4 regions of the Planococcus sp. VCh962 genome follow, and region 2 is predicted to be linked to each of the others. Evidence: riboswitches for the same ligand, from Rfam matches in the RefSeq annotation. Region 2 holds a riboswitch; each other region holds the start of a gene.
What was found. Region 2 has a riboswitch for lysine ahead of AC3AQ9_RS16145 (Na+/H+ antiporter NhaC family protein). Riboswitches for the same ligand answer to the same signal wherever they lie in the genome.

Region 1 (7,703 bases), on a different contig from region 2:
TGGGATTGCCGGAACTTCAGCTGGGGCTTATTCCTGGATTTGCGGGAACTCAGCGTTTGCCAAGATTTGTAGGGGTGGCAAAAGCGGCTGAAATGCTATTGACGAGCGAACCGATTTCAGGAAAAGAAGCAGCACAGCTGGGATTAGCTAACCGGGCTTATGCAGAAGAAGATTTATTTTCGGAAACGCTTTCAATTGCGAAGAAGATTGCGAAAAAAAGTCCGGTGTCGGTGAAAGCGGCCATCCAAATGCTGCAATATGCGAAACATGCTTCTTTCTATGAAGGAGTTGACGCAGAAGCCGAATCATTCGGAACGGTTTTCGTTTCTGAAGACGCAAAAGAAGGCATCCAGGCATTCCTGGAAAAACGCGAAGCACAATTTAAAGGGAAATAATACTTGGGAGGTTTACGTTCATGAACATTTATGTATTGGTAAAACGCACGTTTGACACAGAAGAAAAAATCGTCGTTTCAGGTGGCAAAATCCAGGAGGACGGTGCGGAATTCATCATCAATCCATACGATGAATACGCGATTGAAGAAGCGATCACTGTCCGTGATGAACACGGCGGAGAAGTAACGGTCATTACAATAGGCGGAGAAGAAGCTGAAAAGCAGCTGCGCACAGCTTTGGCCATGGGCGCTGATAAAGCGGTTTTGATCAATACTGAAGACGATGTGGAAGAATTGGACCAGTTTACATCTGCGTACATACTGGCTGAATATTTAAAAGACAAAAACCCGGATTTGATTTTGGCAGGAAATGTCGCGATCGATGGCGGTTCTGGACAAGTCGGCCCACGTGTTGCGGATCTTTTAGGCATCAACTACGTGACGACGATCACAGACTTGAAAATTGACGGTTCTACTGTAACGATTGTCCGAGACATCGAAGGGGATGCGGAAGAACTTGAAACTTCATTGCCATTGCTTGTGACAGCCCAGCAAGGCTTGAACGAGCCGCGTTATCCATCGCTTCCTGGCATCATGAAAGCGAAAAAGAAGCCGCTTGAAGAAGTGGAACTGGATGACTTGGATATCGAAGAAGATGACGTAGAAGCGAAGACAGAAACAATCGAAGTCTACTTGCCGCCGAAAAAAGCTGCAGGACGCGTCCTGGAAGGCGATCTATCGACACAAGTATCTGAATTGGTTGGTCTGCTGCGCAACGAAGCGAAAGTCATATAATAATCGAAAAGCGGAAGCGACTCGAAGGGCTGGGTGCAGCAGCTGGACAATGAGAAAAGCGGAAATGGCCGTTAAGGTCCGACTGGCATAAGACGGATCGGCGAAGTGGCGCTCTTTGCCACACAGCCGGAACGGCTTATGACCCGAGGACCTGGTCATTGCAGCTAGACAAGAAAAGCGGAAGCGGCCGTGTTAATTTAACAGGTCACTGAAGCATCAACTGTATATATTCGTTCCATTGATTTTTCACATCTACTTAGGGGGTAAACGGATTATGGCGAAAAAAGTATTAGTATTGGCAGAGACGCGTGAAGGCGCTTTGCGAAATGTTTCATTTGAAGCAATTGCCGCTGCGAAAAAAGTTTCTGGCGGAGGAGAAGTGGTTGCAGTATTGCTTGGTGATTCTGTTAATGACTTTGGACAGGAATTGATCAATTACGGAGCGGACCGTGTCATTACGGTGGAGCACCCGCATTTGAAGCATTATACATCTGATGGATACGGCCAGGCGTTCATGGCAGTTATCGAACAGGAAAATCCGGAAGCTTTGGTATTCGGCCATACAGCAGTCGGAAAAGATCTTTCTCCGAAAATCGCTTCTAAACTGCAAGCCGGTTTGATTTCCGATGTTACAGATATCGAAGGAGAAGGCGATGACGCAGTATTTGTTCGCCCGATTTTCTCAGGTAAAGCGTTTGAAAAAGTGAAAAACAAAGAAGGCATTCTCTTCTTCACTGTTCGCCCGAACAACATTGCGCCACTTCCAAGAGAAGAGCGTTCTGGAGAAGTAAGCGCGCTTTCAGTAGACATCACAAACTTGCGCACGATCATCAAAAACGTAGTGCGCAAATCTGCTGAAGGCGTCGACCTTTCTGAAGCAAAAGTGATCGTGGCAGGCGGACGCGGAGTAAAGAGCTCGGATGGCTTTGCACCATTGCAGGAATTGGCGAATCTTCTAGGCGGCGCAGTCGGCGCTTCACGTGGAGCATGTGACGCTGATTATTGCGATTACTCACTTCAAATAGGTCAGACAGGGAAAGTCGTGACACCGGACCTTTACATCGCCGCTGGTATTTCTGGGGCTATCCAGCATTTAGCAGGGATGTCCAACTCAAAAGTAATCGTAGCGATCAACAAAGATCCTGAAGCGAATATCTTTAAAGTGGCAGACTACGGCATTGTAGGTGATTTGTTCGAAGTCATCCCGATGCTGACAGAAGAATTCAAAAAAGTAATGTAATCAAAAAAGCGGCCATTAACACTTGGGCCGCTTTTCGTTTGATTTCCTATATTTAGGGTAAAGTAAGCTTAGGCAAATAAATAGCTAGTGAAAATAGTGCATGCTATAATCAATTCAGAGTTTGGTTATACTACTAAGGAGGAATTATTCATGGCAATTGTACACGGTACAGATCAGAACTTTTCACAAGAAATCTCAGAAGGTTTAGTATTGGTAGATTTTTGGGCTACTTGGTGCGGACCTTGTAAAATGATTGCTCCAGTTTTAGAAGAGTTGGATGCAGAAATGAACGATAAAGTGAAAATCGTTAAAGTGGATGTTGACGAAAACCAAGAAACAGCCGGCAAATATGGCATCATGTCAATTCCGACTCTTTTGTTGATGAAAGACGGAGAAACAGTTGACAAAGTGGTTGGTTTCAGACCAAAAGAAGCTTTAGCAGAATTGGTTAACCAACACGCATAATTCTAAACCGGGTCCAGCAATGGTGCCCGGTTTTTTAATAGGGTGAGACTATGGCAAACGAATTAATCCAACATAAATTAGCGATACTTCCAGACCAGCCTGGCTGTTATTTGATGAAAGACCGCCAAAATACGATTATCTATGTCGGCAAGGCGAAAGTGCTGAAAAACCGCGTGCGATCGTATTTCACGGGAAGCCATGACGCCAAAACACAGCGGCTGGTAGGAGAAATCGAGGATTTTGAATATATTGTGACCAGTTCGGAAAAAGAAGCATTGATTCTGGAACTGAACTTGATCAAAAAGCATGATCCGAAATACAATATCATGCTGAAGGACGACAAAACCTATCCTTATTTGAAAATCACAGGTGAGCGCCATCCGAAGCTCATCATCACACGGCAAGTGAAGCGGGACAAAGGCAAGTATTTCGGCCCTTATCCGAATGCCTATGCCGCCAGTGAAACAAAAAAACTGCTCGACCGCTTGTATCCATTGCGAAAATGCCATACAATGCCGGACCGTGCCTGTCTTTATTACCATATGGGGCAGTGTTTGGCGCCGTGCATCAAACCGGTGGAACAGGAAACCTACCAAGATATGATTGACGGCATCACAAAATTTTTGAACGGCGGATTCCGCGAAGTCAAAGAGCAATTGGTTGAAAAAATGTCGGAAGCTGCTGAGAACCTGGAATTTGAGCGAGCTAAAGAATATCGGGACCAGATTGTCCATATCGAAACGGTTATGGAAAAACAGAAAATGGCGATGAACGATTTTACCAACCGCGATGTTTTTGCCTATGCCATCGACAAAGGCTGGATGTGCGTACAGGTGTTTTTCGTGCGCCAAGGCAAGCTGATAGAGCGCGATGTCTCGCTGTTTCCGTTATATCGCGATCCGCAAGAAGAATTTATGACCTATCTCGGCCAATTTTACGAGCAGTCGCATCATATGAAACCCAATGAAATTCTTGTGCCGGAAGGGGCAGACGCGGATTTGATCCGGGAATGGCTCGATCTCCGTGTGCTGGTGCCTCAGCGCGGCAAGAAAAAGGATTTGGTGGAATTGGCGAAAAAAAACGCGGAAATTGCCATAAAAGAGAAATTCCAACTGCTTGAGCGCCAGGAAGAACGGACAGTAGGCGCCTGCATTGAATTGGGAGAGGCTATGAATATTGAGACACCGCTCCGGATTGAAGCATTTGATAACTCCCATATCCAAGGGGCAGATGCCGTTTCAGCAATGATCACGTTTATCGATGGCAAACCGTCGAAAAAAGATTACCGCAAATATAAAACCCGCAATGCCTCGAAACCGGATGATTACGCTGCGATGCGTGAAGTGATTCGGCGCCGCTACTCGCGTGTACTAAAAGATGGCCTTCCGCTTCCGGACTTGATCGTCATTGACGGAGGGAAAGGGCAGATGGAGTCGGCTCGAGAAATCTTGGAAGACGAACTTGGTTTATCGATACCGATTGCCGGCCTTGCAAAAGATGCCAAGCACCAAACATCGCAGCTTCTTTATGGCGATCCCGTTGAAGTAGTGCCGTTAAAACGGACGAGCGAAGCGTTTTACCTGCTGCAGCGCATCCAGGACGAAGTACACCGCTTTGTTATTACGTTCCACCGGCAATTGCGCGGGAAGAATTCCATTCAATCAGCACTCGATGACTTAGAAGGCGTAGGACCAAAGCGTAAGCAACAATTGTTAAAGCATTTTGGTTCTGTCAAAAAGATAAAAGAAGCGACAATCGAAGAACTGCGCCAGGCGGGCATGCCTGAGAACCTGGCCAAATCCATTCAGCAGCATTTTGCTCAGCAGGCATTGCCAAGCGAGCAATAACATGCTATCGTAAAAACATAATTAAATCACTTGGAAAAGTGATGATAGAGGCGCGAACGTCAATAGTATCTACTCAGAGATTTGCAGAATCTGTGAAGGGTAGAGAAAGGGGCGGTCGCCGAAGTGTGCGGGATTTTTGCAAACCCGTATGCTGGTCCGGCATTTAAGAAGTGCCGGGCTGTCAGAGTTAATCTCTGGAGGGCTATCTCACATGGACGTTTTTCGTATTCGTACATGATAAAAGAGGTAGCTTGCCGTAATTTCGGCGAGCTGCCTTTTTTTATTGCCAGGCACCCGGTGCCCGGCATGTTGAGAGCCACATCTTAAAAATGTGGGAGTGGATGAAATGAAGACGATCGTAATGAAATTTGGCGGAACATCTGTTGCAACACCGGAAAAAATTATTGCAGTGGCCAAACGGGCCATCCTTGAAAAAGAAAAAGGTTATCGTGTAGTTATTGTTGTCTCAGCCATGGGCAAAACGACAGATGCGCTGCTCCAACTGGCAGGGGAAATTTCTGCTGAACCGCCGAAAAGAGAAATGGATATGCTGTTGGCAACAGGTGAGCAAGTAACGATTTCTTTGCTTGCTATGGCATTCAAATCACTGGGGCATGAAGCATTGTCGTTCACTGGATGGCAAGCAGGCATTGAAACAGAATCCGTTCCGCGCAATGCCCGCATCGAAACCATCCATACAGAGCGCTTGGAAGGTGTGCTGAATAACGGCTACTTCTGTGTGGTTGCCGGATTTCAGGGAGTTGACCGGATTGGCAACATCACGACATTGGGCCGTGGCGGCTCCGACACGACTGCAGTCGCATTGGCAGCAGCACTAGGGGCCGATAAATGCGAGATTTATACCGACGTTGATGGTGTTTATACATCAGATCCACGATCTGTGACGGGTGCACGCAAACTCGAGCAAATTTCATATGATGAGATGCTCGAACTTGCCAACCTTGGTGCAGGTGTCCTGCATCCCCGTGCGGTCGAATTTGCGAAAAACAATAAAGTCCCGTTGTCGGTCAGAGCAAGCTATTCGGATGAACCGGGCACAATCATACAAGAGGTGATCACTGTGGAGAAAAATCTTATTGTCAGAGGCGTAGCATTTGAACCGAGAATTGCACGGGTGACCGTTTCCTATGAAAAACCATTCAATGGTTCATTGGCAAGCATTTTTACAAAACTGGCAGAAAACCATATCGATGTTGATATCATTGTACAAAGCATCACGGATGAATTTCCGCCGTCTGTGTCGTTTTCCATTAAACAAGACAGCTTGGAGGAAACGAAACGGGTGCTAAATGAATTTCAGCAAGATATCCGTTTCTCCAGCGCCAACTACGAAGTGGGCTTATCTAAAGTTTCGATTGTCGGATCCGGCATGGTTTCAAATCCCGGAGTTGCTGCACAAATGTTCGATATTCTCCGCTTGCACGAGATCCCAGTGAAAATGGTCAGCACTTCAGAAATAAAAATTTCGGTTGTAGTGCCGGAAGCGGCTATGGAAAAATCAGCGAACGCTTTGCACGATGCGTTCGGCTTATCGGAATAAAAATGCAAACGTATTCGAGTGTGCTAATCCACAAAATTTTCAAGTACAATTAAAAATCCATCACGCACCATGTGTATAAAAAGCCACAATAACCATCGGATGCCGACCATAAAAATATTCTATCCACGATGTATGTCAGATAAATGACAATTAATCAGATGTTTATAATGGGAAAATGAAATTATTATTGAACAATAAGAATAGGAAAACCCACTTCATAAAAATGAAGTGGGTTTTCAGCGGTTATGCTTTTTCACGGAGATCAGTTTTCAGCGTTATACGGATTACATTTCTTTTTAATTGAACTTCTTCATAAGCTTCAGTTAAAAAACCGTCGATTATTTGTTTTTGCTGTGCCAGAAATCCAGCTTCTAATTTAAAGCAGCGCTGTTCGAATTTAGAAGGAGACAATACGTACACTAACTCACTCTTGCTCGCTTTTTCGAGTGTTAACGAGCCGAAATTAGCCTGTTGGAAAAAATCCGGCACTTCTTCCAGCGAATAAAGCGGAAATTTCCGAGCCAGTGATTTTCCCGCCCAATAAAGAATATCTTCTTCGTGCTTTCCTAAAATTTCTGGCAATACATGATCACGTATAATTTCATAGCCAAAGTTCTGATGGATCTCGGGTTCTTTCAAAGTCATGCTAATCCTACTTTCAATATAATAAATTGCTATTAAGAATCGTACGGAAATACCTTTAGTTACCTTGACGCTCCCATTTTCGGAGAGTACAATAAATATGTCATATTATTGTATCATGATGCAAGTGGCAGTCAATGGAAGCTTTCGTGCATTAGTTCGAATGTCTTTTTTTTTGCTGCGCAACAATGTTTGAGGGAGGTAAAATTTTGGAAAATCGAGAATTTTTAATGCGCAGGTTACATTCCCTACTCGGTATCATTCCGATCGGTCTGTTCTTGACGCAGCACTTAATCGTCAACCATTTTGCAACACAAGGTGAATCGGCATTTAATGCTGCATCTCACTTCATGGCGAATCTTCCATTCGTTATCTTCTTGGAGATCTTCGTTATTTATATACCGTTGTTGTATCATGCATTCTACGGTTTATACATAGCGTTTACTTCAAGGCATAATGTGGGCAAATACAGTTATTTGCGCAACATGCTATTCACGGCACAACGCTATACTGGGATTTTCTTAGTAGTCTTCATCGCATGGCATGTGTTCGAAACCCGTTTCCAAGTAGCAATTGGCAATGCAGCAGACGCTGATTTCAACATGATGGCTAATATCTTAGATAACCCATTAATGTTAGCGTTTTATATTGTCGGTGTTTTGGCAGCGACTTTCCACTTGGCAAACGGCCTATGGTCTTTCTTTGTAACTTGGGGAATTACTCAATCGGAGAAAGCCCAGAGAGGCGCAACTTATTTCA
Region 2 (7,703 bases):
CCGTCACCATAGGCAATAATGAAGGTATAACCCTGTCAAAAGAAGAATTGGAAGAATTGTATGTGCAGGCGGATTTCGATGTGATTGTGGCCAATCTATACGAACCGGATGGCCAACGACCGGACTGGGCAAAACCTTACCGGCTGCTGAAAACCAAGGCTGGATTGACAATTGGGCTGGTCGGTGCAACGGCTGAGTTTACACCTTTCTACAAACGGCTCGGATGGGTAATCACCGATGCCAAAGATGCCATTATAGAGGCCGTTGAAGCCATTAAAGATGAAGCGGACCTTATCGTCTGCCTTTCTCATCTAGGTGTGAAAGAAGACGAGTATTTGGCGGAATTATGCCCGGAAATCGATGTGATTCTGGGAGCCCATACCCACCATATTTTCCACGAAGGAAAACTGATTGGCGACACATTGCTCGGTGCTGCCGGCAAATTCGGCATGTATATCGGCCATGTAACAATTGAACCGGCCATACAAGAGAAAAAAGCTGAGTTAATTGAAACGGCCTCACTTCGCGGATCGGACGAAGACTTTAATGATGCGTTGATTGAGCAAGGGAAAGAGCAATTGAATGAGTTGGTCTTTTTTAATGAAGATGAACTGAAAGCGGAATGGTTCAAAGATTCCCAGCTGGCTAAATTGTTCGGAGAAGCATTGCTCGAATTCTCAGGAGCTGATTGTGCCTTATTCAATGCCGGATTATTTATGGAAGATATGCCTGTAGGGGAAACGACCCGATATGATTTTCATAAAATGCTTCCTCATCCAATTAATCCTTGTCTCATCAGTCTGACAGGCGCTGAACTGAAAGAAATCTACCAGCAGTCGCTAAATGCGGAATGGCCCAATATCGAATTGAAAGGCATGGGATTTCGCGGTGCGGTCTTCGGCAATATCATCCGCATCAATTTGGAAATGAAAAACCACCAATTGCTTGTTGGCGGAAAGATTGCAGGGCATGAAGAAGTTTTCCAGCTGGTTACTTTGGATATGTTCACTTTCGGCTACTTTTTCCCTTCCTTGAAACGAGCTCCGAAAAAGTACTTTATGCCTGAATTTCTGCGGGATGTCTTTAGCCAATATTTTCGCAGCAAAGCCTTGAAATGAAAGAAAATTCAAAGTTAACATACATTTGATTTTGTAATAAGATTGGGCTATGCTTACTAAGAATTAAAAATTGATGGGTAGAGGCTGCAAAACTTATAAGTCCGATGTGCGAGTGTGACAACGTTGAACACATCCAAAAGGAAGTTTTGCCGAAGTTCTTTTTTTGCTGTCACTGAAAAAAGAGCTGGGGGTATTCTGAATAAGAATGCCACTGTCGTTTGTGTTGAATCATAGACGAAGAGCTACAGGGTTGTTTGATGTTTTGAAGCACAGACGAATTGTAGAAAGCTGACTGTATCCATTTGGACGCGGTCAGCTTTTTTTCTTTCTTTCTCTTCCATCCTAATAAAAACAGGAGGGATCTTTTCCATGGAAAATACAATTTTTTCGATTTTACCGCCAATCATTGCGATTGTCATGGTGTTGCTGACCCGCCGTGTACTGCTGTCACTTGGGGCAGGAATCGTTGCAGGAGCGCTCATCTTGACTTCGTTCGCCCCACTGGAAGCTCTGCGGGAATTGTTTAACTCATTTGCCATCACTTTTTGGGACGAAGGCTTTAATGCCTATAATGTTTTCATTATTTTGTTCCTATTCTTATTGGGCATTATTACTGCATTTGTCAGCTTATCAGGAGGGAGCCTTGCTTTCGCTGAATGGGCATCCAAGCGTATCAAATCGAGAAGAGGCGCAAAAGTCCTTACGGTGATTCTCGGAATGGTCATTTTTATCGATGATTATTTTAACGCTTTGGCTGTTGGACAAGTGGCTAAACCGATTACCGATCGCTACAAAATTTCACGCGCGAAACTTGCATATTTCATCGATTCGACTGCTGCTCCAGTTTGTGTAATTTCACCGGTATCCAGCTGGGGAGCAGCGATTATCGGTATCATAGCAACTATTTTGGCTGAACAGACCTATGTCCAGTCCTCAGCTTTGGAAGCCTTTGTCTGGATGGCGCCGATGAACTTCTACGCCATTGCCACTTTGGCTATCGTCTTTTTTGTGGCGATACGGGATGTGGACTTTGGAGCCATGAAAAAACATGAGACCCTGGCAATCGTTGACGGTCAATTGTTTAATCCAAACAAAGTGATACCTGGTGAAATGAAAGAAGAATTTCCGTCACATTCACATGGACGTGTCCGTGATCTGCTTTTGCCGATTCTATTATTAGTTGCTGGAACAATCGGTGCGATGGTTTGGACAGGATACCAAAATGCCGGCCAGGTCGCTGATATTTGGCTGATTTTTGAAAACACAGATGTACCAGCCTCACTGATGATAGGTGGGCTACTAGGAGCCCTTACTTCAATTATTCTTTATGTACTTCAAATGAAACGTAATGAAACAGCGAGTGCGACTTGGATTGGAAAAGGGATTGTTGCCGGAGTTAAATCCATGGCAGGAGCCGTCTTCATCCTGATTTTTGCATGGTCATTAAGTTATCTGATTGGAGCGCTCGAAACAGGGATTTTCCTTTCTGAAATTGTTACTGAGAACAATGTTCCAATAGAAATTCTGCCGGTTCTATTGTTTGTGCTGGCAGGGATTATGGCGTTCTCAACAGGCACTTCATGGGGTTCATTTGGCATTCTTTTACCGATTGCTGGGAATATCATGGCCCAAGCTGCACCTGAACTCTTATTGCCGGCATTGTCTGCGGTTCTGGCCGGTGCGGTATTTGGTGACCATTGTTCACCGATTTCAGATACAACCATCCTCTCTTCAACAGGGGCAGGGAGCAATCATATGGATCATGTACTGACACAGCTTCCTTATGCTTTGACAGCGGCTTTCATTGCTTCTATCGGGTATATCATCATAGGCTTTACTGGATCGCTGATTTTCTCCTTAGGTACAGTAATCGTTATTCTCTTGATATTATTCACTGTATGGTCTCGAAGAACCACCATACTAGAAAAACGCGCTAAAATGCTATGATAAAAAAAGCAGAGAACTAGTTCTCTGCTTTTTTATTATTGTAGAAATAGTTTTTTATAAAAACTTTAAGAAATTATCTTTACTTTGAACTGCCCCCTCGTTATACTATTTTTAGATTAGTAAATAATCTGAAAATATACAAACTTCCTATTTTTCTGGAAAGAGAATGGAAGAAAACAAGGAGGAAGGAAAATGGAACGTTCGCAATGGGGTACGCGCGCCGGTTTTATTATGGCGGCTGTGGGATCGGCTGTAGGTCTGGGAAATATTTGGCGTTTTCCGTATGTGGCCTATGAAAATGGTGGAGGAGCATTCTTTATACCGTACTTATTCGCTCTGCTGACGGCAGGGATACCTATTTTAATCATGGAATTCACCATCGGCCACAAATACCGTGGATCGGCTCCACTATCATTCTTTAGAATGAGCGGAAAAAAACTGGAATGGATGGGATGGTGGGCAATCTTTGTCTCATTTGTCATTTCCACCTATTACGCGGTTATTATCGCCTGGGCTATGCGTTACACAATTTTCTCATTCAACCAGGCATGGGGAGAAGATACAGAAGGTTTCTTATTTAATAACTTTCTTCAATTAACTGTTACACCTGGCCAGACCGGCGGAATTGTATGGGGAGTACTTATTCCACTGGCAATTGTCTGGGTGATAACACTTGGCATTCTATTTGCTGGAGTTAAAAAAGGAATTGAGCTTGCGAACCGGATTTTCATTCCGACCTTAGTGGTCATTTTCCTTATTGTAGTAATACGGGCTGTCACTCTTGACGGAGCATCTCTTGGACTTGATGCATTCTTTAAGCCTAATTTCGATGCCATATTGGATCCGACCGTCTGGGTAGCGGCTTATGGGCATATTTTCTTTAGTCTTTCAATTGCTTTCGCGATTATGATCACTTATGCAAGTTATTTGCCGAAGAAATCAGATATCACGAATAATGCATTCATTACCGGATTTGCGAACTCAGCTTTTGAATTACTAGCTGGTATCGGTGTGTTTGCTGCATTAGGTTTTATGGCAAACCAGCAGGGAGTTGCAGTTGCGGATGTTGCTGCAGCGGGTGTAGGGCTGGCATTTGTTGTGTTCCCGCAAATCATCAATGAATTCCCAGGCTTTAACGGGCTGTTTGGAGCATTGTTCTTCCTTTCACTGACGCTTGCCGGATTAACTTCATTGATTTCGATTACGGAGACGTATGTAGCAGGATTTTCTGAGAAGTTTGGAATTTCGCGAAATAAAGCGGTTGCATTTGGTGGTGGATTAGCAGCTATTATTTCGATTCTATTCGCTACACAAGGCGGATTGTTCTTCCTCGATGTTGCCGATTACTTTATCAACCAATTCGGTGTGGCGGCTATCGGCTTAGTGGAAGTGATCTTGATTGTTTGGGTGTTCCGCAAAGCTGATTTGCTTAAAGGGCATGCAAACGCTATCTCGGATATTCGTCTCGGTGCTTGGTGGAAATTCTGCTTGGGCATCGTAACCCCAATCGTTTTGGGCTATATGATGTTCGGCTTGCTGAAAACGAACCTTCTTAAAGAGTTTGATACCGAGACGGGGAACTACGAGGGCTATTCAGATACATTCATCATGTTTGGCGGCACAACGGTAGCACTGGCGGCTATCGTACTCGGAATTCTCTTCTCAATTGGCAAATGGCATAAAGATCATGCACAATTTGAAGAAGACAAATAATAAGGGGGCACAAAGTATGTCAACTAGTGCAATTGTAGTCATGATTATCGGTATGATCATTATTTGGGGCGGTTTAGCTGCAAGTATCATGCATGCCGTCAGCACAAGCAGAGCACTCAAAGCAAGCAGAGCAAATGAAAACGCATAAAAACACAGAAATCCGGAAGCATAAACGCTTCCGGGTTTTTTACTTTAAGTAAGATATGGAAGATTTTGCTATGTTGTGAGCATTGATTCTTTATGGTACATTTGGAAGGGAACAATAATCATACATAAAGCCAAATAGAATGGGGACGATGCGCGTGTCAGGTAAACAGGAACATCTAAGAAAGCCCGATTGGTTAAAGATTAAGCTCAACACGAATGAAAACTACACAGATTTGAAGAAAATGATGCGGGAAAATAATCTGAATACCGTTTGTGAAGAAGCCAGATGCCCGAATATCCATGAATGCTGGGGCACCCGAAGAACAGCGACGTTTATGATCTTAGGGGCGATATGCACCCGTGCCTGCCGTTTCTGCGCAGTTAAGACAGGATTGCCGAATGAACTGGACTTGCAAGAGCCGGAACGTGTAGCAAAGTCTGTGCAATTGATGAACTTGAAGCATACGGTAATTACAGCAGTGGCCCGGGATGATTTGAAAGACGGCGGATCGGAAGTGTTCGCTGAAACTGTGCGTGCCATTAAACGCTTGAATCCATTTACAACAGTGGAAGTTCTGCCTTCTGATATGGGCGGTGTGTATGAAAACCTGGAACGCTTAATGCTTGCAGAACCTGATATTTTGAACCATAATATTGAAACGGTGCGCCGGCTGACTCCAAGAGTTAGAGCCCGTGCCACTTATGATCGTTCTCTTGAATTATTGAAGCGTGCTAAAGAAATTCGTCCGGAAATTCCGACAAAGTCATCATTGATGCTTGGATTGGGTGAAACAAAAGAGGAAATCATCGAAGTGATGGACGATTTGCGCGCGAACAATGTTGACATTATGACCATTGGACAGTATTTGCAGCCTTCTAAAAAGCATTTGCCGGTGCAGAAATACTATTCACCGAAAGAGTTTAAGGAATTGTGGGAAATTGCGATGGATAAAGGGTTCTCGCACTGCCAGGCAGGACCGCTGGTACGGAGCAGCTACCACGCCGATGAACAGGTCAATGCAGCAGCAAAAGAGCGCCAACGTCTTGGAGATATACAAGCAGCTGTTTCAAACAGCTAATGGGTGGTGACGAAAATGATTACATTAGATCAATGGGAATATGATATCATAATCGATTATCGAGACGGATTTCAGCTGGAAGCGTTGACAAACCGCTACAGTGAAATCCTGGCGAAATACGATTATATATTAGGCGACTGGGGATATGGCCAGCTGCGCTTGAAAGGTTTTTTTGAAGATTCCAACCACAAAGCGACTTATGACACCAAAATCAGCACCTTGCAGGATTATTTATATGAATATTGCAATTTTGGCTGCGCTTATTTTGTCATTAAAAAAATAGGCAAGGCTCAAGCGCCGGTCGAAGAACAGCAAATGGAAACCCTCGAAACAGATTCATAATCTGGCGAGGGTTTTTCCATGTCCATATGATATGATAAAGAAGAGAAAAATAAGAATTGAGCATTTGTTTAATGGAGGGTTTTAGATGTATTTTATAGATAGAAATAAAATTACTGAGACAGTGGGTTATATGTCTTCACTGGTGGAATTATATGAAGAAAAGAAAGAATGGGCTTCTTTTGTCGACCAGCTTGCCTTGGAACGCCTTGCAAACAATATAATCGAATCAATCATTGATGTAGGGAATTCAATGATTGATGGTTTTATTATGCGGGATCCTGGAAGTTATGAAGACATTATAGACATATTAGTTGATGAAAAAGTGATTACTGCAGAAATGGATGAACCACTGAAAGAAGTTATTGAATTGCGGAAAATGCTGGTGCGTGAATTCATGAAAGTGGACCATCAAAAACTGGTGACTGTAATTGGTGGCCATCTCGAACCACTGAAGAATTTCGGACCGAAAGTTGAATATTATTTAGAACATGAACTGGGCCCAGTTTCAGCATTTCTGCCGGAGTCTACAAATGAAAAATTATAAAGCTTATTGCCTTGATTTGGACGGCACGGTTTACCGGGGGACCGAGCCGATTTCAGAAGCGGTTGCGTTCGTCCACCGGCTGCAGCTCAAAGGAATTGAACCGTTTTTTGTGACGAACAATGCATCGATGACACAACAGCAGCTCAATCAGAAGCTTGCAAGATTCGGCATTGAGACAGCTGAATCCCAAATCATGTCTTCCGCTATCGCCGCTGCCAAATACATCAAGCGCTGGTATCCAAATAGAACTGTCTATATGATCGGTTCTGATGGACTCAGTCAGGCATTGGAACAAGAAGGCATCACACGTGTAGAGCAGGATGCAGACATAGTAGTAATGGGAATCGATCCTGGTGTAAATTATGACAAGCTGGCAACAGCCTGTCTTGAAATCCGGAAAGGGGCGGTATTTATTTCCACAAACCGTGATTTGGCTTTTCCATCAGAAAGAGGACTGGTGCCGGGGAACGGGGCATTTACGACGCTTGTTTCTGCCTCTACGGGAATTGAACCTATCTACATCGGCAAGCCGGAAGGGCATATGCTTGATGCCATCCTGTATGAACATGCTTTTGATAAAAGCGATATGGTCATGATCGGGGATAATTATGATACGGATATTTTGGCGGGTGTCCATTTTGAAATCGACACCGTCCATGTCAATACAGGAGTCACTCCGATGGAAGACGTCATAAAAAAAGACGTTCAGCCAACTCATTTGCTTGAAAATCTCGGGTTTTGGAACATATAAAAAAGCCGTTTTTCAACGGCTTAAAATAAAGGGTTTTCTTCTATAAATTCATAGACTTTTTG
Region 3 (7,703 bases), on a different contig from region 2:
ATGTACGATGCACCGGGCAAGGTGATAAAGTATTGGTTTTTGCCCACGGCTTTGGCTGTGACCAATACGTATGGGATGATATTGCACCAGCTTTTGAAACGAAGTACCGGGTCGTGCTGTTTGACTATGTAGGATCTGGCAGAAGTGACAAGAAAGCTTATTCAAAAGAACGGTACAGCACGTTGCATGGCTACAAACAGGATCTGATCGAGCTTTGTGATGCATTGAATCTGAAGAATGTCGTCTTTATCGGGCATTCAGTCAGCAGCATGATCGGTGCTTTAGCGGCAATCGACCGGCCGGAATTAATAAAAAATTTAATCATGATTGGACCTTCGGCACATTATTTGAATGAACCCGGCTACCAAGGCGGTTTTGAACGGGCGGATATTGAAGGAATGCTTGAAATGATGGAAACGGATTATAAAGGATGGGCGAATTATTTAGCACCGGTGGTCTTGCAGAACGGAGACCGGCCGGAATTGGCCGAAGAGTTTGAGCGGCTTTTGTGCTCGAATGATCCCGATATTCTGCGCCAGTTTGCTGAAGCGACGTTTCTGTCCGATGTGCGCAACGATCTCCAGAAAGTATCGGTGCCTACATTGATTCTTCAAACACAGAATGATGCAATCGCTCCTGAAGCGGCTGTGGAATATGTGCACAGCCGGATATCCGAAAGCGAGCGGGTGGTCATGAATGCTACCGGCCACAATCCGCACGTCAGCCATGCGGAAGAAACCATTGAGAAGATTTTGTCCTACTTAAGGAAGCCCTTGGCAAGCGACAGCATTTCTGCAAGGGAAAATTTATTGATATAACAGTACCCGAATATACTTTCGGCGGTTATAATAAATTCAGCTAATAAGAAAGTTGTCTATGGAGGTACTGATGGAGAAAGAGATGAGATTACTCGGTGCACGCGTGGTTGAAGATAAACACCTGATTGCAGAGTTAATACAACAAGAAGCTATAAAAGATGCCAGCCAGGAAGAGCTGGAACAATATAAAGATATCCTGGAATCGGTTCTTCACTTTCGAATGGGTTTTATTGGACTTTTGGGGAAATCCATTCAAAATTTCCTGGATCCTGAAACAGTTTTCAATGAAATTTCACAGTGGGGAGATGCGACCGGGAACTATTTTCTAAAGGAAGGCATGTCACTTGCAGATGCATTGGCGGAAACATCGCTTTACCGAAGACATATCGGAAAAGTGATCAAGACCGAAGCCGTGCACGAGAAAATGCCGCTAGAGACCCTTTTTGGAACAATGGAATTTTTCCATTCTTTGCTGGACCATGCAGCACATTCGTACAGTTCAGCTTATATCAATTCTTATCAAAAGAATTTAGCCGATGCACGAAAAGAATTTCTCGAGTTGTCATCGCCGGTTGTGCCGGTGAATGACCAAATTGCAATCCTGCCGATTGTAGGTGCCATTGAAGTGGACCGGGCCCAGCATATTCTGGAGCAATCGCTGCTTGCGGCTGGCCGTTTGAAGGTTTCTACTCTCATTATCGATTTATCAGGCGTAATAAAAGTCGACTCGATGGTGGCGGAACAAATCATTAAGTTGACCGAATCACTGAAGCTTGTCGGCGTACAGGCGGTGTTGACCGGCATCCGGCCGGAAATTGCACAGACCATGATTCAGCTGGGCATCGATGTCAGCCAGCTGGCACTTGGCGGAAGTTTGAAGCAGGCCTTCAAGAGATTGACAGAAGTATAATCAAAGCATATAAAAAACCGCTGAGGCCATAGCTTCAGCGGTTTTGTCTTAATGGGTCAAGAATTTACAGTGCGGCCAGATAGAACCTTACGCAAGGTTAGAGTTTCTTGTTCGTTCAAAGGAATCATCGGCAGACGGACACCGCCAACTTGGACGCCTGAGAGGTTCAAAGCTGTTTTCACCGGCACCGGATTCGGGGCAGCGAACAATGCATTCATGACTGGCAGCAATTTGCGGTGTGCCGCTGCTGCCGCTGCATTGTTGCCGTTGCGGAAGTTCGAAATCATATCCCGCATCTCATTGCCGATGATGTGGGCTGCGACAGAAACAATGCCATTTCCGCCGATTGCGAGAATCGGCAAAGTTAAGCTGTCATCTCCACTATAAAGCGTGAAGGAATCGGGTGTGCGTTCAATAATTTCAGCGGCAGCATCCAGATTGCCGCTCGCTTCTTTGATGGACACGATATTGTCAATTGCCGATAGGCGGACGACTGTATCGACGGTCAAATTGACGACGCTGCGCCCTGGAATATTGTAAAGCATGATTGGCAGGCCGGTAGAGGATGCAATCGCTTCAAAATGCTGGAACATGCCTTCTTGTGAAGGTTTGTTGTAATACGGCGTAACGAGCATAATGCCATCTACTCCGATATCTTCTGCCTGCTTAGTCAAGGCGATGGATGCGCGTGTATTGTTCGATCCCGTTCCAGCGATGACAGGAATGCGGCCCTTCGCGGTTTCCACGACAAATTTAAAAAGTTTCACTTTTTCTTCTGATGATAAAGTCGGTGATTCTCCGGTCGTGCCGGCAACCACTACTCCGTCTGAACCGTTTGCGATCAAATGCTCCACTAAGTTTTTAGTTGCGGGAAAGTCGATTTCTCCATTTGCATCAAACGGAGTAACCATTGCTGTGATAATTTGGCCGAAATTCATAATACCACCCTTTTCTTGGTTTTTTGTCAAAAATCAGAGGTGATGGACCAGTCGCATATTAAAGAGAAACAAAAAAGCAGCAACGAGGGTCTCGTTGCTGCCGTAGAAACAATGTTTATCCACCGTTTCTTTGCGTCAGATAGCCCTCCATATAGTCACCTATATGACAGTCCTGCATTTATTAGATGCAGACCCAGCGGAGTCGACTATGAGTGTCTAACCGCTTCGGCAAATCCCCCTTTCCATAAACGTCATCGGAGCTCATACTCCTCGATTTATATACTGATGGTTTTTGCACCTCTATCCTCACTCCATAAAATCTGAAGCAAGAAAATATTGAATTAGCTTCACCTTACCAAACTCTTTGGCCGATTGCAAGAGCCGTAATTATTATTTTACCGTAAGGAGCAGATGACAATGAATGAACGCCAATACGATGAAATGTTGAATATCCGGACTTCCGAAAACCAGCAAGGCTTCCATGAATCTCTTCACCATAACCGTTATGAGCCGACGCCTTATGCCTTGCTGGAAATCCTTTTTAGCCATTACAGGCTGTCCAAGGAAGACCGGCTGGTCGACTACGGCTGCGGCAAAGGGCGGCTGAACTTTTACGTACACTCTTTATTCGGAGTGGAAACCGTGGGAGTCGAGATGGACGAAACCTTTTATAGGGAAGCACTCGATAACCGGACGGCTTACGGGAAAAAGCGGAAAAAAGCGAAAGGAAAAATTGAGTTTTGCTGCTGCCTTGCGCAAGATTATAAAGTGGATGCGAAAGACAACCGGTTCTATTTTTTTAATCCTTTTTCGGTTCAGATCTTTATGGCAGCCGTCAACAATATTTTGAAATCTGTAGAGCAGGTACAGCGTCCGGTAGATGTGATCCTATTTTTCCCATCGGAAGATTATATTGATTATTTGGAGCACCAGACTCTTTTTGAACTGTTTGAAGAGATCCCGTTGCCGGGAGCAGGCCGCAATTTTCGGGAACGCTTTTTAATCTACCGCCTCCAATAAGTTGGATTAGAGATCCAGTGGATTGGGGTATAGGCTTAAAAAGTGCAATTCGTGAGGAGCGATTTTTATGAAATGGAAAGGCAGGCAGGGCAGCAGAAACGTCGAGGACCGGCGCGGTTCGTCAGGCGGCAAGATGGTAGCGGGAGGCGGAATCGGGGGATTGCTCATCGTCCTGCTGGTGGCATTTCTTGGCGGGGATCCGGGAGTCCTTTTGAACGAACTCGGTACCGGCGCAGGCACGCAGTCAAGCGAACCTTATGTCGAAACCGAGCAGGAGCAGGAACTCGCTGATTTTGTCTCGGTTGTGCTGGCGGATACCGAAGCCGTATGGTCGGAAGTTTTTGCCGAGCAGGGCTTGGAATATGTTGAGCCGACGCTCGTGCTTTTTAATGGCAGCGTCGAGTCTGCCTGCGGTACAGCGGGAGCGGCAGTCGGGCCGTTTTATTGTCCAGGCGACCAGAAACTGTACATTGACTTAAGTTTTTACAATGAACTGCAGCAGCAATTCCAGGCACCGGGCGACTTTGCAATGGCATATGTCATTGCGCATGAAGTCGGGCACCATGTGCAGAACTTGCTTGGCGTCATGGAGCAGGTGCAGCCGCTCCGCAGCCAATTAAGCGAAGAAGACTATAATAAGCTGCAGGTAAGGCTGGAATTACAGGCTGATTACTATGCAGGCGTCTGGGCGCATCATGCTCAAGGCATGGACCTTTTGGAAGAAGGGGATCTGGAAGAAGCCTTGACGGCGGCAAGTGCGGTCGGGGATGACACCATCCAGAAACGGGCACGCGGTTATGCAGTGCCGGAAAGTTTTACGCACGGCACATCTGAACAGCGCAAGCGCTGGTTCTATAAAGGCTTCGATACGGGAACTATCCAAGGCGGCGATACGTTCAATGCAAAAAATCTTTGACACTTTTTCGCTGAAAAAAAACCGTGAAACGAAGAGTGTTGCATTGATATTTTCGGCATTGTGATTCATTATTGAAATAGACAGTCTTTTCGTGTAAATACGGAAAGAAATTAAGTTCAATGAAGGAAGAAAATTTATGCATGAAGATAATATTACACGCATACAACTCGACGGACGCGAATTGATTTTGATCGGCACGGCGCACGTTTCCCGCCAAAGTGCAGAACAGGTCAAACAAGTCATTGAAGCGGAACGGCCGGACTCAGTGTGCATTGAACTTGATGCGCAGCGGTACCAGTCGGTTACCGATAACAGCAAGTGGAAGGAAACCGATATTTTCAAAGTCATCAAAGAAAAGAAATCAAGTCTCCTGCTGATGAACCTGGCGATTTCATCTTTCCAGAACCGCATCGCTGATCAGTTCGGCATCAAGCCGGGGCAGGAAATGATTCAGGGGATTGAATCTGCCAAGGAAACCGGTGCTGAACTGGTACTGGCGGACCGCAATATCCAAGTGACGTTTTCACGGATTTGGAGCAATATCGGTTTTATGGGAAAAGCCCAGTTATTAACCTCTGTCATCTTCAGCATTTTCAGCAAAGAAACAATTTCTGAAGAAGATCTTGAAAAGATGAAATCGCAGGATACACTGAATGCAGTGCTCAATGATTTCACCCAGTCATTCCCGAAATTGAAAAAGCCGCTGATCGATGAACGCGATCAGTATTTGGCACAGAAAATCAAAGACGCACCTGGCAATAAAGTGGTGGCTGTTCTGGGAGCCGCCCATGTGCCGGGCATTACAAAAGAAATCCATAACGAGCATGACTTAAAAGCATTGGCTGAAGTGCCGCCGAAATCGAAATGGCCGAAAATTCTTGGCTGGGCATTGCCGATTCTATTGATTGCTTTATTGGCGATTACGTTCTATAACAATCCGCAAGCCGGCATTGACGGCACCATCAGCTGGATTTTATGGACTGCTTCACTGGGGGCAATCGGTGCGGCGCTGGCATTCGGCCATCCGCTAGCCATTTTGACAGCATTTGTTGGAGGGCCGGTTGGCGCTTTGCATCCGCTTCTTGCGGCGGGCTGGTTCTCGGGTCTTATGCAGGCTTATATCCGGCGCCCGAATGTCGGTGACTTTGAGACTTTGTCAAAAGACGTATTTACCGTCAAAGGCTTCTGGGACAATAAAGTCACCCGGGTCCTGTTGGTCGTCGTGTTGACGAATCTTGGGACCGCGGCCGGCAATATTATTGGCAGCGCGGATGTTATCCGCTTGTTTTTAAAAAATTTATAAGAAAACCGCTAAACCGAACGGCTCTCAGCCGTTCGGTTTTTTTCTTTTTGAAGGGCGTTGAATAAGGAGTGGAAAGGGTATAGAAAAGTAAATAATTAGAGAAACTTCACTCAGCGGGAAAGTTTTTCAGCCCTTTGAGTGCAGGAGCTGGAAAAAATAAGGTTGGGGAGGAACAACGGATGAGTCTCTTTTTAATGGGGATTCTGCTCTGGGCTCTGGTCATTGCCTCGGTCGTCTTGTTTATCTTCGGATTATGGAAAAGTTCATGGAAAGCGTTAATGTGGAGCGGAATTGCCATCCTGCTGCCGACAATCCTGATCTTTATGGGGGACGACGGCATCTGGTTCCGGCTCAGTATTTTAGTGCCGATTTTGATCTTTGCAGCGGCGTATTACATGAAGCACAAAACAACGCATCAGCCTTTGTAGAAAATGGACCGGAGAAATCCGGTCCGTCTTTTTGCGGCTTATAAGACTTGCAGACAAAACGTTTACTATAGTTGGTGCTACTGAAAAGCCGGGCATTTTAAAGTGGCAAAGACTGTCGGCTGGTTGGATGAGTTTTTACATTCTTTCTGCGGAGGTGAGGGGCGGTGAGGAATGCACAGCAATCGGTAATGGATAAGGAATTCCGAAAAGGGCCATTCCTGGCTGTTTTAATGGCTGGTGTTTTTGTGGCGATATTAAATCAAACCTTGCTTGCCACTGCTTTGCCACATATCATGCGGGATTTGGATATTAATGCGAACGTCGCCCAGTGGCTGACAACGGTTTTCATGTTAGTGAACGGGGTAATGATCCCCATTACGGCATTTTTGATCGGCAAATTTTCAACACGCCGCTTGTTTTTGGCCGCCATCGGCTTGTTTGCTGCAGGTACGATTATATGTGCATTTGCTCCAGGTTTTCCGCTTCTGATGGTTGGCCGCATTATCCAGGCATCCGGTGCCGGCATCATGATGCCGTTGACACAAACCATCCTCTTTATTATTTACCCGGTTGAAAAGCGCGGGCAGGCGATGGGTTTGTTTGGGTTAGTGATTTCCTTTGCGCCTGCGCTCGGTCCGACTTTATCGGGCTGGATTGTGGAGCAATACCCATGGCGCGCTCTTTTTTATATTGTCATCCCGATAGCAGTTATTGACTTTGTTCTTGGGTATTTCCTGTTGCGAAATGTGACAAAGCAGACTTTCCCGACGCTCGACATCCCGTCCATTATTCTCTCGACATTCGGCTTTGGCGGCATCCTTTATGGCTTTTCAAGTGCCGGCAATGCCGGTTGGGGAAGCTGGCCGGTCATTTTGTCGATTGGCGTCGGAGTTATTTCGCTGTTTTTCTTTATCCAGCGCCAATTCCAATTGGAGAAGCCGCTGCTTGAATTCAGAGTGTTTTCCTATGGCATTTTTACCCTTTCGACGATATTGAGCATTATTGTCTTTGTTTCCATGATCGGCAGTGCGACCATCTTGCCAATTTATATGCAGAACATGCATGGCTTTACAGCTTTTGAATCGGGCTTGATGCTGCTTCCGGGAGCAATTGTCATGGGTGCTATGAACCCGGTCTCTGGAAAAATATTCGATGCTGTTGGCGGAAAATGGCTGGCTGTCGTGGGATTGGTGATTGTTACCATTTCAACTTTCCAGTTCGCCGTGTTGACGACCACTACTTCTTTTACTTATTTAACCGTCATGCATGCCATCCGGATGCTAGGGGTCTCATTGGTCATGATGCCCGTCATAACGGCGGGGCTCAATCAATTGCCGGAACGTCTCATTCCGCATGGTACAGCCATGAGC
Region 4 (7,703 bases), on a different contig from region 2:
GGCAAATTCCTGCAACTCCTTCATTTCACACCTCCATATCTTTATCGGTTGCACTTTCTCCTATCGGCAACACCGTCGAATATTTAACTTCCCGAAGCGCCAGATTCGTTTGGATTTTGGTCACGCCTAGACTGTTCAGTTTGCGGATAAATGTTTGCAGCTCGCTGCGGTTCCGGTTTGCGACTTTCAAAAGATAATCATACTCTCCCGTAATACATTGACATTCCAGCACTTCCGGCATTTTTTCCAGCGCATTTTCGAGCACATCCAATTCTTCGGCTTGATGAAGATTGGTGCTGATGAAAATAAAACACAATAAATCGAATCCAAGCTTTTCCTGGTTTAAGATGGCGACTTGCCGGCTGATGTATCCTTCGGTTTCCAGCCGTTTGATTCTTGCGTGGACCGCTGGAGATGACAAGTTCACACGCTTCGCTATTTCAGTGTTGCTTAAGTCTGCCTGCTTTTGCAAAATGTCTAAAATTTGGAGATCCGTTTGGTCCAGCACTTTGCTGACGATTGATTCCACTCTTTCTCCTCCTTTTAATTTTTCGAAAATCGCTTATCTTCCATAACCATTTTTGAATAAATTTAAGTATAACTTAAAATAACCTTAATTTATTTTAAATTTAATGAAAATAACAAAATAACAATTCGAATTATACTATAAAATGATAAAATTATTAATACACGATATAGAGATTTCATTATAATTGACTGTCATAATCTATCCGAAAGGAGCCGCCCATGCGCTATTATTATTATTTATTATTGCTGTTCACCAGTTTTTTATGGGCAGGAAACTTCGTCGTCGGGAAGTGGCTGGTTGGACATGCTTCTCCTATGACGTTGACCAGCCTGCGTTGGATCATTGCGGTCCTTTGCCTGATTCCACTGGTTTGGGTTACTGAGAAAAAAATCCTGCCCCCGCGTAAAGCCCTTCTTCCACTGGCGCTGATGGGCATAACCGGTGTTGTGCTGTTCAATATCCTGCAGTTCATCGCACTCGAAAATACTTCAGCTACGAATATCGGGCTGATTTCCACGTTGAATATGATTTCCATCACTGTTTTTTCAGCCATTCTCTTAAAGGAAAAAATTCGTCCGCTGCAGACAGCCGCTATGGGCCTTTCGCTGTTCGGTGTCATTTTGGTGCTGACTAAAGGAAATGCCGGCTTGCTGTTTTCCATGCAATTCAATAAAGGCGATCTGTATATGCTCGCTGCTGTAGCAATCTGGGGCATCTATTCAATCTGCAGCAAATGGGCGATGGCGTCCACTTCTCCCATGATGGCTACGTTGTATTCCGGAGTATTCGGTGTGGCTGCCTTATTGCCCTTTAGTATGGCCGATTTTTCCGTAACTAACATCAACGTCTCTTTTATCTATTCCATCTTATACACCGGTGTGATTTCCACAGTAGTATGTTTTGTCCTTTGGAACATAGGTGTCCAAAAACTTGGCGCTACCACTTCCGGGCTGTTTCTAAATTTCAACCCAATTTTTACGGCCGTTTTAGCATTCCTCATTCTGGACGAACAAATGACGAGGAGCCAATTGCTCGGAAGTGCCTTAGTAATCATGGGCTGCTATTTCTTCAGCTATTTTAAAACAAAAACTTTTTCTATCAAAAAGACTTCAGACATAGCAAACCCTCTGACAAAACAGGCATAGCCCGGCTAATCAGAGGGTTTGTTTTCATCGTAATGTACGTTTCAAGAACTCCCGTGTCCGTTCTTTTTGCGGCTGGTTGAAGATTTGTTCAGGCGGTCCTTCTTCGACAATGACGCCTTTATCCATAAACACGACCCGGTCGGCCACTTCTTTTGCAAACTCCATTTCATGTGTCACGATCAGCATTGTCAGACCGCTTTTGGCCAAGTCTTTCATTACTTTCAGCACTTCTCCGACCATTTCCGGATCAAGAGCAGACGTCGGTTCGTCAAACAGCATGACGTCGGGTTCCATTGACAATGCCCGTGCAATCGCCACGCGCTGTTTTTGTCCGCCCGAGAGCTGTTGGGCTTTGGCATTGATGTACTGGTCCATGCCGACAACATTCAAATATTTCAATGCCACTTTTTCCGCTTCGTCTTTCCGCCGTTTCATCACTTTTACTTGCCCAACCGTACAATTGTTCAGGACATTATGATTGTTGAACAAATTGAATTGCTGAAACACCATCCCAAGTTTTGTGCGGTAAGCATGAATGTCATGGCGATCGTCTAAAATATTTTCTCCATTATAGATGATTTTCCCGCCGCTTGGCTTTTCAAGCAGATTGATGCAGCGCAGAAGCGTCGATTTTCCGGATCCGGATGAACCGATGACACAGACCACCTCTCCTTTGTGCACGGAAAAATCGATGTCTTTTAGCACTTCATGCGTACCGAAGGATTTACTTAAATGCTGAATTTCAATTACTTTTTCCATAAGCTCTCCTCTTCCATGTTTGCTTATTTACCTGTCTATTCTTTGATTTTATGTGAAGTGTCTTCCGGGTTCACTACTTGCATCGGCAGTCCGCCAATCATGCTGTAGTTGCTCGGGCCTTCCATTTTTCTTTCAAGTCTGCGCAATAGGAGCGTGATGCTGTAAGTCATGATGAAGTAAAGAACGCAGGCGATAAAGAATGATTCGAAATAACGGAAATTATTTCCGGATACGGTTCTTGTCTGGAAGAACAATTCTGTTACCCCGATAACGCTCAACACCGCTGTATCTTTGATATTAATGACGAACTGGTTGCCGGTTGCCGGCAAAATATTGCGGATTACCTGTGGCAAAACGACGTTGATCATGGTCTGGAAATGGTTCATCCCGATGGCCTGTGCCGCTTCGAATTGCCCTTTATCGACGGAAATGATGCCGCCCCGGACGATTTCCGCCATATAGGCCCCGGTATTGATCGAGACGATGAATACAGCTGCGGTAAAGACATCCATGTCAATGCCAAAAGCCAGTGCAGATCCATAGAAAATGACCATCGCCTGTACAATCATCGGTGTTCCCCGGAAAAATTCGATATAGGCTGAAAGGAGTCCATTGATTATTTTTAAGATAATTTTCTTTATGCCCCGCTCCGGCATCGGAAAGGTGTGGATAATGCCGATAATCAATCCGATTGCGGCCCCGATCAAGGTTCCGACTACTGAAATCCATAATGTCATCACTGCTCCGCGCAGGAACATCGGCCAGTTATTGGTAAGTATAGTGATAATCCAGTCAACGCTCATAATTTTCCTCCTAAAAATAAGTAAAACCGGCTGCATGCACATGCAGCCGGCACCACCTGATCATTATTGGGCAGCTGGTTGATTTTGGATTGCAACATCCATGATTTCCTGGCGCTCTTCTTCAGAAATGCCAGCCAATGTTTCATTGATTTGTTCAGCTAATTCACTGCCTTTTTCAAGTCCGACTGCAATTGCTGTATCCTCTGGAGAGGTTTCAAAGCCATCTTCAAATTCCACCATGGCAAAATTCTCATTTGCAGCAGAAGCACTTACCGCTTCCGGCCGTTCCGACACATAGCCATCGATAACGCCGGATTCAAGCGCTACCCGCATAGCAGGGAAACTCTCCATCGCAGTCTCTTTCGAAACGCCTTCGATTTGGTCAATAACCGAATAATGGAATGTGTTTAGCTGTGCAGTTATTCTAGCTCCTTTGAAATCTGAAAGTGAAGTTGCCCCTTCGTATTCGCCGCCTTTTTTAACTACCATAACCAACTCAGACGTATAGTAATGGTCTGTAAAGTCAATAGTTGCTTTGCGCTCTTCTGTTGGAGACATACCGGCAACGATTGCATCAATTTTGCCAGAAGTCAGGGCTGGCACCAGGCCATCCCATTCCGTTTTTACAATTTCCAATTCCTTGCCCATATCTTCAGCAATTCTTTTGGCAATCTCCACATCATAACCGCCTGCATATTCAGCATTTCCTGAAATTTTCACTGCACCGTTGGAGTCATCTCCCTGTGTCCAGTTAAACGGCGCATAAGCTGCTTCCATTCCCACTTTGAATGTCTCAGATTCTTCTGATGACCCGCCGCTGCCTGCCCCTTCGTTTGATCCGCATCCTGACAATAGCAACATCGTTGACAGAAACATGGTTGAAAATAACGTCAGTTTTTTCTTCATAACTAAACTCTCCCCTTTTGTTTTTTGGCACCTTGATGGCAATTGAATATACAAAAGGGCAACTCTGCACAAAAAGACCTGAGGTAGACTCAGATCGCACTATACATAGTTGCCCTAAATCCTCTTCTTCGTCCCTGGATGAGATAGCACTTCGCAATAAATCGGGAAATCCATTGCGACAGTCCTGCAGCTATTAACTGCAGACCCAGCATGCAATAGTGAGAGCTATTGCACACTTCGGCGACCTTTCCTTCTCCTTAGAATCATCATTTTCTCGAACTCCTCTAAGGACCGTTAAACGTCGCGCCTCTACCTCACTGCAAAAAGTGTGAGGTCATATTCAATTCATGTTTTTCATAGTCTACATTGATAAATTTTATCTGTCAATCCTATTTTTATGGATGGATTCATGCAAAAAGTTCAGTGCGCTTATTTTATCGATTGAATCTATTCATCTGCTCGCTCGTACTTGCTGTTTCCCTCATTTGGAAAGGGCGTGGGATACTTTCTTTTACGGCTTGAATGGCTTCTTCAATATTGCGGACCACCAAGAACTTTTTCTGAGAATCCGGGTATTGGAGTCCTGTATGCTTGTATCGTGAATCGTAATAATGCTCCAGCAGCAGCTGAATGGCCGAAGCAAAATCGCCTGTTTCCAAATCTGATTCAATTTGCTTGGCGATGGGCATATGAATCCGCGATTTAATCCGCTGAAATGCTTCCATGCATTCTATCTTGTATTCCGAAGGACGATAATCTTCCAAAATTTCTTTCACTCGTTCTTCCATTGGCATATCAATGAACAAATGGGTGCTCCGGTTTTTCAAATCGCTTAAAAATGGTGGAATCACTACTTTTCCGATGCGGTGGCTTTCCGCTTCAAACAACACATAAGAAAAGTTCCACAGTTTTCTCAGCTGATGAACAAGAAGCGAATCAAAGACTTTCTGGTTATGCGGCTCCATCCCAATCTGGCCAAAAATAGACCCTTTATGATTGGCCATCCCTTCAAAATCAATGACGGGATAACCTTCGCCCTGCAGCGCTTTTAATATTCTTGTTTTTCCTGCTCCGGTTAAGCCATTCAAGACAAATGCTTGAGAAGGGGTTTCCTTTTGCTCCAGCTCGGCGACTACCCATTTCCGGTAAGCACGGATACCTTCTTCAAGGCGATGGACATGGACATTCATCAAGCTCAACAGAGTCGCTGTCGTTTTGCTGCGCATGCCTCCGCGCCAGCAAAATACCACCTTATCCCCTTCAACTTCTTTGAATGCCCGCACAAATTCCGGCAATTTTGCTGAAATGATTTCCAGCCCGCGTTCTTTTGCGGCTTCTACACTGACTTGTTTGTAAAGCGTTCCGATTTCCGCCCGTTCTGCATCATCAAAAAAAGGAATATTGATGCTTCCCGGTATAGTGAAGTTTTTATATTCAGATGGCGACCGGACATCAATGAGCACCATTTCTTCGTTTTCGATGACCGGAATCAGCTCTTCTACCCTAATATTACTAAACATTCTTTCTCCCCCAAAAAGCCTTGAAGCGGCTCTATAGTATGTCTCAAATTCCTCAAGTTTTATTTACAAGTATACACCCATTGAATCCATATATAAGCTTTCATGGCTTGATCAAATTAGCTTCCGCTCTTTTTGAGGAAAAGAAAAAAGCAAGCCTGATGGAGCAGGCTTGCCTTTTAATATGATTGGATTATTTAGTTGCTTCATATACCCGCATAGGAGGAAGGTTGCGCAGGAAGAATTTACCTTGGGCATTGGAAAAATAGTCCTGCAGGTAAACCATCAAATGTTCATCTTTTTGGAAAAAGGTTTGGTAAGGCAGAAACTTCCCTCCCTGCCTTAATACATGGCTTGTTCTTTTCACGATGTTTTCCCTGGTTTCTTCGTCCATCAACGAGAACGGGATGCCCGAAATCACATAATCCACTTTTTCAATCCCGTGCTGGTTGACGATCTCATGTACATTTTCCGCACTGTCGTGATGAACTTTCAAGCGCGGGTCCCGGGTGTTTTCTTTTAAGTATTCAACAAAATTATCATTGAGTTCAATCGCAATGATCATGGAATCCGGGGTTATGCGCTCGAGCAGGTAATTTGTAAATACACCTGTAGCAGGCCCGTATTCGACAATCACCACTTTTTTGCTCAAATCCATCTTTTCACACACTTCCCGTACACCCATTTTTGAAGTTGGCGTAATGGAGGCGATGTTCCGGTCCTTGATAAAGTTCTTCACGTATTCTTTTGTACTCATTTTTCTGGCCCCCTGTCCTTGATTGGTTTAGCTGTAAGCAAACTATTCACACAGAACACAGTAAAAAAATAAGAAACCTTCAATAACATGTTTTAACTTTATCCCACTTTAACAGCAAGCCAAGCTCTGAGTATATGAACCAACACTCTGTGGGAAGCCCGCTGCTTGAATCCAGTTTTTCTTTATTCTAAGATGCTATCTGGAAGGTTATTTTTATCATATACTTCCGGAAAACATAGGTCAATCTATCCCTTAGGGTTCTACCCGCTTGATGGAACAGTTTCCCATTAGAGTTTGCCGGCTATTTTTCATGCCTTCTTTCCAATACATTCCTATACAACCCTAAAGCGGTATTATATATTAAAGGAAGGTGATGACATGAAAACAACAATGTACATAGACAATGAAAAATTTATTGCCGGGATGACCATGAAAGATGCAGCCCAATTTGAAATGAACAATATGGCTCTTCACGTTTGCAATAACCCGGAGCAAATTATAGAAAACCGCAAAAAGCTGGCCACTTCCTTGGGACAGAAGCTGGAAGATTTCGTCTGTGCCAACCAAACGCATAGCGCGAATTTCCATCGTGTAACGGCTGCCGACAAAGGGCGCGGTGCCGTTCACCAGGATACGGCCATCGCAGATACCGATGCCTTGTACACATATGAGCCAAATCTGCTCTTAAGCAGCTTTTCCGCCGACTGCGTGCCGGTGCTATTCTATAATGAAAAGAACGGCTTGGTTGGCGCTGTCCATTCTGGCTGGCAAGGCACCATCAAAGAAATCACGCTGAAACTGTTCGAGCATTTAAAACAAGCGGAACAATGCAGCCCGGCAGATTTCCATGTCCAGCTCGGAGCGGCTCTCAGCCAGGAGAAATTCGAAGTGGATGAAGACGTCTATTTGAAATTCAAGAACCTTGGCTATGCGGATGACTTGATGTATTACAACGAAGCAACCAGAAAATACCATATCGATAATCAGCTTACTGTGAGAAAGCAATGTGAACTGGCCGGCATTCCGCCGGAGCAGATCAGAATCGACCGCACTTGCACATTTGAGAGTCCGGACGGCTTTTCCTATCGTCAAAATAAAAACAGCGGCCGGCATTTGAGTTTCATCATGAAAAAGCAGCTCGGATAAAGAAGTTTTAAAAGCTACAGCCCCTTTCCGTACAACCGGATTTGGCTGTAGCTTTTTTTATTCCAAGTAAGGTTCAACCGGGCTTAGCGCACTTCCATATGGGGTAAACAAAAACGAAATTAGTTTCAGTTTCATTGATTG

Region 1: it holds a riboswitch for lysine, as region 2 does, so the genes downstream of both, AC3AQ9_RS06570 (aspartate kinase) here and AC3AQ9_RS16145 (Na+/H+ antiporter NhaC family protein) in region 2, are expected to answer to the same signal.
Region 3: it holds a riboswitch for lysine, as region 2 does, so the genes downstream of both, dapA (4-hydroxy-tetrahydrodipicolinate synthase) here and AC3AQ9_RS16145 (Na+/H+ antiporter NhaC family protein) in region 2, are expected to answer to the same signal.
Region 4: it holds a riboswitch for lysine, as region 2 does, so the genes downstream of both, AC3AQ9_RS11725 (transporter substrate-binding domain-containing protein) here and AC3AQ9_RS16145 (Na+/H+ antiporter NhaC family protein) in region 2, are expected to answer to the same signal.

The regions. Positions count from the first base shown of each region.
Region 1 is NZ_JBYLHS010000001.1:1,294,010-1,301,712, reverse strand. It holds gene AC3AQ9_RS06595 (enoyl-CoA hydratase) at 1-395, shown strand, start outside; gene AC3AQ9_RS06590 (electron transfer flavoprotein subunit beta/FixA family protein) at 416-1,189, shown strand; gene AC3AQ9_RS06585 (electron transfer flavoprotein subunit alpha/FixB family protein) at 1,464-2,429, shown strand; gene trxA (thioredoxin) at 2,580-2,894, shown strand; gene uvrC (excinuclease ABC subunit UvrC) at 2,945-4,741, shown strand; lysine riboswitch at 4,779-4,954, shown strand; gene AC3AQ9_RS06570 (aspartate kinase) at 5,088-6,302, shown strand; gene AC3AQ9_RS06565 (YslB family protein) at 6,546-6,947, opposite strand; gene AC3AQ9_RS06560 (succinate dehydrogenase cytochrome b558 subunit) at 7,151-7,703, shown strand, end outside.
Region 2 is NZ_JBYLHS010000007.1:34,219-41,921, reverse strand. It holds gene AC3AQ9_RS16150 (bifunctional metallophosphatase/5'-nucleotidase) at 1-1,118, shown strand, start outside; lysine riboswitch at 1,189-1,371, shown strand; gene AC3AQ9_RS16145 (Na+/H+ antiporter NhaC family protein) at 1,488-3,065, shown strand; gene AC3AQ9_RS16140 (sodium-dependent transporter) at 3,258-4,778, shown strand; gene AC3AQ9_RS16135 (methionine/alanine import family NSS transporter small subunit) at 4,795-4,926, shown strand; gene lipA (lipoyl synthase) at 5,081-6,004, shown strand; gene AC3AQ9_RS16125 (YutD family protein) at 6,020-6,346, shown strand; gene AC3AQ9_RS16120 (DUF86 domain-containing protein) at 6,432-6,890, shown strand; gene AC3AQ9_RS16115 (TIGR01457 family HAD-type hydrolase) at 6,877-7,641, shown strand; gene AC3AQ9_RS16110 (YuzB family protein) at 7,662-7,703, opposite strand, start outside.
Region 3 is NZ_JBYLHS010000002.1:634,918-642,620, reverse strand. It holds gene AC3AQ9_RS10510 (alpha/beta fold hydrolase) at 1-818, shown strand, start outside; gene AC3AQ9_RS10505 (STAS domain-containing protein) at 889-1,728, shown strand; gene dapA (4-hydroxy-tetrahydrodipicolinate synthase) at 1,785-2,666, opposite strand; lysine riboswitch at 2,799-2,977, opposite strand; gene AC3AQ9_RS10495 (class I SAM-dependent methyltransferase) at 3,084-3,686, shown strand; gene ypfJ (KPN_02809 family neutral zinc metallopeptidase) at 3,754-4,602, shown strand; gene AC3AQ9_RS10485 (TraB/GumN family protein) at 4,739-5,905, shown strand; gene AC3AQ9_RS10480 (hypothetical protein) at 6,085-6,333, shown strand; gene AC3AQ9_RS10475 (MDR family MFS transporter) at 6,522-7,703, shown strand, end outside.
Region 4 is NZ_JBYLHS010000003.1:96,702-104,404, reverse strand. It holds gene AC3AQ9_RS11750 (MazG nucleotide pyrophosphohydrolase domain-containing protein) at 1-24, opposite strand, end outside; gene AC3AQ9_RS11745 (Lrp/AsnC family transcriptional regulator) at 26-529, opposite strand; gene AC3AQ9_RS11740 (DMT family transporter) at 748-1,674, shown strand; gene AC3AQ9_RS11735 (amino acid ABC transporter ATP-binding protein) at 1,699-2,433, opposite strand; gene AC3AQ9_RS11730 (amino acid ABC transporter permease) at 2,469-3,236, opposite strand; gene AC3AQ9_RS11725 (transporter substrate-binding domain-containing protein) at 3,300-4,142, opposite strand; lysine riboswitch at 4,279-4,462, opposite strand; gene mnmH (tRNA 2-selenouridine(34) synthase MnmH) at 4,577-5,662, opposite strand; gene AC3AQ9_RS11715 (class I SAM-dependent methyltransferase) at 5,853-6,416, opposite strand; gene pgeF (peptidoglycan editing factor PgeF) at 6,795-7,562, shown strand.